2 regions of the Pseudoalteromonas ruthenica genome follow, and region 2 is predicted to be linked to the other one. Evidence: predicted binding sites of a transcription regulator. Region 2 holds the regulator's gene; the other holds the start of a gene.

Region 1 (3,422 bases), 620 kb from region 2:
TGATTTTACAGGCGCTAAATCTTTGCGATTTGCGAAAATCCCCCCGTATAATGGCCTCATAAACACGAGGAAGTTTTATATGACCGAACATCAAAATGTAGACCACAGTGAAATAGCTAAATTTGAGGCCATTGCCGAACGTTGGTGGGATTTCGACGGCGAATTCAAACCACTACATGATATTAACCCTCTGCGACTGGATTTCATCGCCCAGCATGCACAAGGGCTGGCGCAAAAGCAGGCCGTGGATATAGGCTGCGGAGGTGGAATTTTAGCTGAAAGCATGGCCAAGCTCGGCGCCCAAGTCACGGGAATTGATATGGGCCAAGAGCCACTCAATGTAGCGAAGCTGCACGCGCTGGAGTCTGGGGTAAAAGTGGATTATCAGTTAAGCACTGCCGAAGCATTTAGCGAACACCACAGTGAACAGTTTGATGTGGTCACTTGTATGGAAATGCTTGAGCATGTGCCTGAACCCGAGTCGGTTATTGCCGCCGCCGCCCGCCTCGCTAAACCAGGAGCAAATGTGTATTTCTCTACGCTCAATAAAACCACTAAAGCCTATTTATTGGCAATACTGGGGGCGGAGAAGGTGCTAAAAATGGTTCCTGAAGGCACGCACGACCACAGTAAGTTTATTCGCCCCTCGCAACTTATAGCATGGGCTGAGCAACAAGGGCTCAAAGTGCGTCACAGCGCCGGCTTAAGTTATAACCCGCTGACAAAACAATTTACCCTTAACAACGACGTTAGCGTTAACTATATATTGCACTTCGAAAAATTACTGTGATCGAAAATGATCCGCGCATTGTATTGGCAAATTCGCGGATGACGAATACACTATATCTGGTGGCTTGTTAATTTTTGAACACCAGATATAGTGATTTGAAATGATCGTCACGAATACAATTTAAGCGTATTGATGATAAAAAAATCAGTCGCTATCGGTACAAAAATTTCGTTTAAATTGTTTTTTTTGGCGTTGATTTTCATCTAAATACAGCTTTAAAAATGCTATAAGGTTAACGATCACTAACCCCTTGTAGTTATCCACAGATTGTCAAGGTATGCGCCTCTTGCAAAAGCATCGCTACCCCACTATCTTGTGAGTCGCTGTGATGAAAACACCATATATAGTGTTTAAATCTTGGCCAATTAGGCCGTGCTTTAATCTGCTGTACTCATAAATAGGTGATAGCGAAGCACTATCCTGGCAGTAAAGTAACATCCGCTGGTGTAAATACGGGCGGCAACACGTATTTCTCAGCCGTGCGCTAAGACAACTAATTATAAATACGGGCAATAACTATGAACCAACAGCTATCTGTTAGTAAACGCGACGGACGTAAGGAAGCGCTGGATTTAGATAAAATCCATCGCGTTATTACTTGGGCGGCAGAAGGTCTGAATAATGTATCTGTCTCACAAGTTGAACTTAAGTCCCATATTCAGTTCTATGACGGTATCCGCACCGAAGACATTCATGAGACAATCATTAAGTCAGCAGCAGATCTGATCTCAAAAGACACTCCTGACTATCAGTTTTTGGCAGCTCGCCTTGCCATCTTTCATCTAAGAAAGAAAGCTTATGGCCAATTTGAGCCACCGAAGCTGTATGACCACGTAGTTAAGCTCGTTGAAGATAAACGCTACGATCAACATTTACTCACTGATTACACTCAGTCTGAGTTCGAGCAAATGGATGCCTTTATTGATCATAGCCGAGACTTAAACTTCAGCTACGCTGCAGTAAAGCAGTTGGAAGGTAAATACCTTGTCCAAAACCGTGTTACTGGCGACATTTACGAGAGCGCGCAATTTTTATATGTATTAGTGGCTGCCAGCTTATTCTCTGAATATCCAAAAGAAACGCGTCTTGACTATGTTAAGCGCTTTTACGATGCCGTTTCTACATTCAAAATTTCGTTGCCAACACCGATTATGTCGGGTGTGCGCACACCGACTCGTCAATTTAGCTCATGCGTACTGATTGAGTGTGACGATAGCCTAGATTCCATTAACGCGACTTCTTCTGCAATCGTTAAATACGTATCACAGCGAGCCGGTATTGGTATTAACGCTGGACGCATTCGTGCCCTAGGCAGCCCAATCCGTAACGGTGAAGCCTACCATACAGGTTGTATCCCATTTTATAAGCACTTCCAAACGGCAGTAAAAAGCTGCTCTCAAGGTGGGGTGCGCGGCGGCGCAGCCACACTCTTCTACCCACTGTGGCACTTGGAAGTAGAAAACCTGCTGGTCTTGAAGAATAACCGAGGTGTCGATGACAACCGGGTACGTCATCTAGATTATGGTGTGCAGTTTAATAAGCTGATGTATACCCGACTCATTAAAGACGGCCACATTACCTTGTTCAGTCCATCGGATGTACCAGGCTTGTACGATGCCTTTTTCGAAGACCAAGAAAAATTCGAACAGCTATATGTGCAGTACGAACAAGACGACAGTATCCGCAAAAAGCGTATCAAGGCTATTGAGCTGTTTTCGATGTTTTTGCAAGAGCGTGCCAGCACTGGGCGCATCTATCTGCAAAACGTGGATCACTGTAATACTCACAGCCCGTTCGATGCTAAAGTCGCGCCTATTCGCCAATCTAATTTATGTTTAGAAATCGCGTTGCCGACTAAGCCGATGAATAATGTTATGGACGAAGAAGGCGAAATTGCCTTGTGTACGCTATCGGCATTTAACCTCGGTGCTATTAATTCACTCGACGAGCTCGAAGAGCTGGCCGAACTAGGTGTCCGCGCCCTTGATAGCCTGTTGGATTACCAAGAGTACCCTGTTCCTGCTGCGTATAACGCCACCATGGGCCGCCGTACTTTGGGTATTGGCGTCATTAACTTTGCCTATTACTTAGCTAAAAATGGCAAACGTTATTCCGATGGCAGTGCCAACGCGTTAACACACAAAACTTTTGAGGCGATTCAATATTACTTAATGAAAGCGTCAAATGAGTTAGCGAAAGAAAAAGGCGCTTGTCCTAAGTTTAACGAAACAACCTATGCTCAAGGCATTATGCCTATCGATACTTATAAGAAGGATCTCGATAGTGTATGTGACGAGCCGTTGCACCTTGACTGGGATGGACTACGCGAAAGCATTAAAACCCATGGTATGCGTAACTCAACGCTATCAGCGTTAATGCCTTCAGAGACATCATCGCAGATTTCTAATGCCACGAACGGCATTGAGCCACCGCGTGGGCACATCAGCGTTAAAGCATCTAAAGACGGTATTTTGAAGCAGGTAGTGCCTGAATATGAGCGTTTGAAAGAGCAGTACGAGTTACTTTGGGATATCCCTTCTAACGATGGCTACCTGCAACTTGTTGGCATTATGCAGAAATTCGTTGACCAAACGATTTCAGCCAATACCAACTATGATCCAAACAAGTTCGA
Region 2 (3,422 bases):
AATGTCGTTCATATCGGCAAATGGACCTATGTTCACCAGCCCTTTGGCATCTTGGCCCATAAGTTTAGGGGCCAAATAAACCACATAACGATCAATAAGCTGCTGCTTCGCAAAGGCCCCCGCTAGGGTCGCGCCTCCTTCAAGCCACAGCGAGTTAATATCATCTGCAGCCAGTTGCGTGAGTAACGCGTCTAAATCTACATGGCCATCGTTATCCCCGGCAACATACAACTCGGTTACATTGTTGGGCCATTGCTGCACTTTATCAAGCGCAGCTGCTGTGCGTGAGCGCACGATAATAATCTTACCGGGTGTTTGCATTAACGCTAAATCGGGTGTGAGCCGGTAGCGACTGTCGATAACCACCCGCACCGGTTGGCGCACTTGCGCCAGCGGGTAATCGGCAAGTTGCTGTTCGCTTAGGCGCACATTTAATTGCGCATTGTCGCTTATTACCGTATCGGCACCCGAGACAATGGCGCAATGTTGCGCTCGCAGGCTATGCACATCCGCACGGGCGTCACTGCAGGTAATCCATTTACTTTGGCCATTGGCGAGCGCCGTTTTGCCATCAATGCTGGCTGCTAGTTTGCAGGTGACAAACGGGCGCTGAGTACGCATACGTTTTAAAAAGCCCGTATTAAGCGCTTCGGCTTGGGCACCGAGCAAACCATACTCAACGTCGATGCCAGCGGCCTCAAGCATCGCCATGCCCCGGCCACTGACTTGCGGATTAGGGTCTTGCATAGCACACACTACTTTAGCAACTTTGGCGGCTATCAAGGCGCCAGCACAAGGGCCGGTACGGCCGGTATGGCTGCACGGCTCTAAGGTTACATATGCGGTGGCTCCCTCGGCATTTTCTGCAGCGGCATTTAAGGCATGAATTTCTGCATGCGGCGTCCCCGCCTGAATGTGAAAGCCTTCGCCAATCACCTTATCATCTTTAACCAACACGCAGCCCACATTCGGATTGGGGGTGGTGGTAAAACGCCCCTGCCAGGCTAAGGCAATAGCGCGGCGCATAAAGTGCTCATCTTGTGCACTGAAGCTCATATTAATCCCCTAGACGGGCGATTTCTTCGCCAAATTCGCGGATATCTTCAAACGAGCGGTACACCGATGCAAAGCGCACATAGGCCACTTTATCCAGTCCTTTCAGCGCTTCCATAATACACTCGCCAATAAGCAAAGAGCTGACCTCTCGCTCACCGGTAGCTCGAATTTGCGACTTGATTTGATGCACCACCTCATCAACCTGCTCGGTTTTCACCGGCCGCCTTTCTAAGGCACGATGTAAGCCGTTAAGGAGCTTATCTTCGTTGAATGGTTCGCGTGAGCCATCCCGTTTAATCACGCGCGGCATCACCAACTCGGCGCCTTCAAAAGTAGTGAAACGTTCATGGCAATCAATGCATTCGCGACGGCGTCGAACCTGATGGCCGCCGCCCACTAATCGGGAGTCGATAACCTTGGTATCTTTGGCGCTGCAAAAAGGACAATGCATAGTGACTGGGGTTCCTGTAGAAAACAAAAAGGCCGCTATTTTTGCGGCCTTTATCATACACAAATGTTTGCCTAATGGCTATTTAGTGCAGCTTAGGCATACACTGGAAACTTAGCACAGATTGCTTTCACTTGCTCTTTCACTTTTGCCTGAACATCAGTGCTTTCGATGTTATCAAGTACATCGCAGATCCAGCCAGCAAGTTCTTTCGCTTCTGCTTCTTTGAAGCCACGGCGAGTAATCGCTGGTGAACCAAGACGTAAACCAGAAGTGACAAACGGTGAACGTGGGTCATTCGGTACTGAGTTCTTATTCACCGTGATATTGGCGTTACCGAGTGCTGCATCAGCATCTTTACCGGTAATGTCTTTATCGATTAAATCAAGCAGGAATAGGTGGTTGTCTGTTTTTCCTGATACCACTTTATAACCGCGCTCTTGTAACACTGATACCATTGCTTGTGCGTTAGCCACAACCTGTTGCTGGTATGCTTTAAATTCTGGCTGTAGCGCTTCTTTGAAAGCCACCGCTTTGGCTGCAATAACGTGACACAGTGGGCCACCTTGACCGCCTGGGAAAACCGCGCTGTTAAGCTTCTTATAGATATCTTCATCACCACAATTAGAGATGATCAAACCGCCGCGTGGACCCGCTAGCGTTTTGTGCGTGGTGGTGGTGATCACATGTGCGTAAGGCACTGGGCTTGGGTACACACCGGCAGCGATAAGGCCGGCTACGTGTGCCATATCTACAAATAAGTAAGCACCGACTTTATCGGCAATCTCGCGGAAACGCTGCCAATCAACGATACCAGAATAAGCTGAGAAACCACCAATGATCATCTTTGGCTTGTGCTCAAGGGCAAGGGCTTCAACTTGATCGTAATCGATCTCGCCGGTTTGCTCATTCAAACCATATTGAATGGCATTGTAGGTTTTGCCTGAGAAGTTTACATGTGCACCATGAGTTAAGTGACCGCCATGAGCTAAGCTCATGCCTAGTACAGTGTCGTGTGGCTGAAGTAGCGCTTGAAACACTGCGGCGTTAGCTTGCGAGCCGGCATGCGGTTGCACGTTTGCATACTCAGTGCCAAACAGCTCGTTAGCACGGTCAATCGCCAATTGCTCAACAACGTCGACGTGCTCACAACCACCGTAGTAGCGTTTGCCCGGATAGCCTTCGGCATATTTATTGGTAAGCTGTGAGCCCTGCGCTTCAAGTACGCGTGGACTACAGTAGTTTTCCGAGGCAATAAGCTCAATATGCTCTTCTTGACGAGAAACCTCATCGCCCATCGCTTTGGCAAGTTCTGGATCAAAGTCTGCAATGTTCATGCTACGTTCTAACATGCTGTCTCCTAGGTGCAACGTAATTGTCGATTTGAAAGGTGTTATTGTACGCGCAAACCGCGCATTTGCCTATCAAGGATGTGTGAGCTTATTTAAACAAGGATTGAATTTTTTTCACAGCCCTAAAAGAATGATATTTTTAAATCCAAAACATAATAAAAATAAATAAAAGATCACTATTTTATTTTTATTTCTAATGAAAAAATCGGCTTTTCAGTATCAGTGCCGGTAACTTGTCACTATGATCAATAAGCCGCCCAGCAATCACATGGATCACCCCTTGGTGGTTTTCTATTACCCCTTTCACTTCCAATAAACGTGCGGTTAGAAAGGCTTGTTGCTGGGCCTTCGCCGTTGCCTGCCACACCACGACATTGGTGTTGCCAGTTTCATCTTCCAAGGTTAGAAATGTCACCCCGGCGGCACTGCCTGGTGATTGCCGTCCCGTGACCAAGCCAGCAATGGTGACACTGGCGCCACTGCGACAAAGACGCAATTGCTGGGCGGTTTTTGCGTGCTGTAACCCCCCTTCGGCGCGTAAATAACACAGTGGGTGCGCGCCCATA

The links. The regulator NrdR, encoded in region 2, represses ribonucleotide reductase genes. The targets are predictions, from matches to a motif close to AAACACNANATNTNGTGTTT.
Region 1: the regulator NrdR is predicted to act here: its motif matches at 1,123-1,142, upstream of nrdA (class 1a ribonucleoside-diphosphate reductase subunit alpha).

What each region holds. Positions count from the first base shown of each region.
Region 1 is NZ_CP023396.1:1,245,908-1,249,329, forward strand. It holds gene ubiG (bifunctional 2-polyprenyl-6-hydroxyphenol methylase/3-demethylubiquinol 3-O-methyltransferase UbiG) at 80-790, shown strand; gene nrdA (class 1a ribonucleoside-diphosphate reductase subunit alpha) at 1,309-3,422, shown strand, end outside.
Region 2 is NZ_CP023396.1:1,865,694-1,869,115, forward strand. It holds gene ribD (bifunctional diaminohydroxyphosphoribosylaminopyrimidine deaminase/5-amino-6-(5-phosphoribosylamino)uracil reductase RibD) at 1-1,056, opposite strand, end outside; gene nrdR (transcriptional regulator NrdR) at 1,058-1,507, opposite strand; gene glyA (serine hydroxymethyltransferase) at 1,600-2,856, opposite strand; gene PRUTH_RS08840 (error-prone DNA polymerase) at 3,050-3,422, opposite strand, start outside.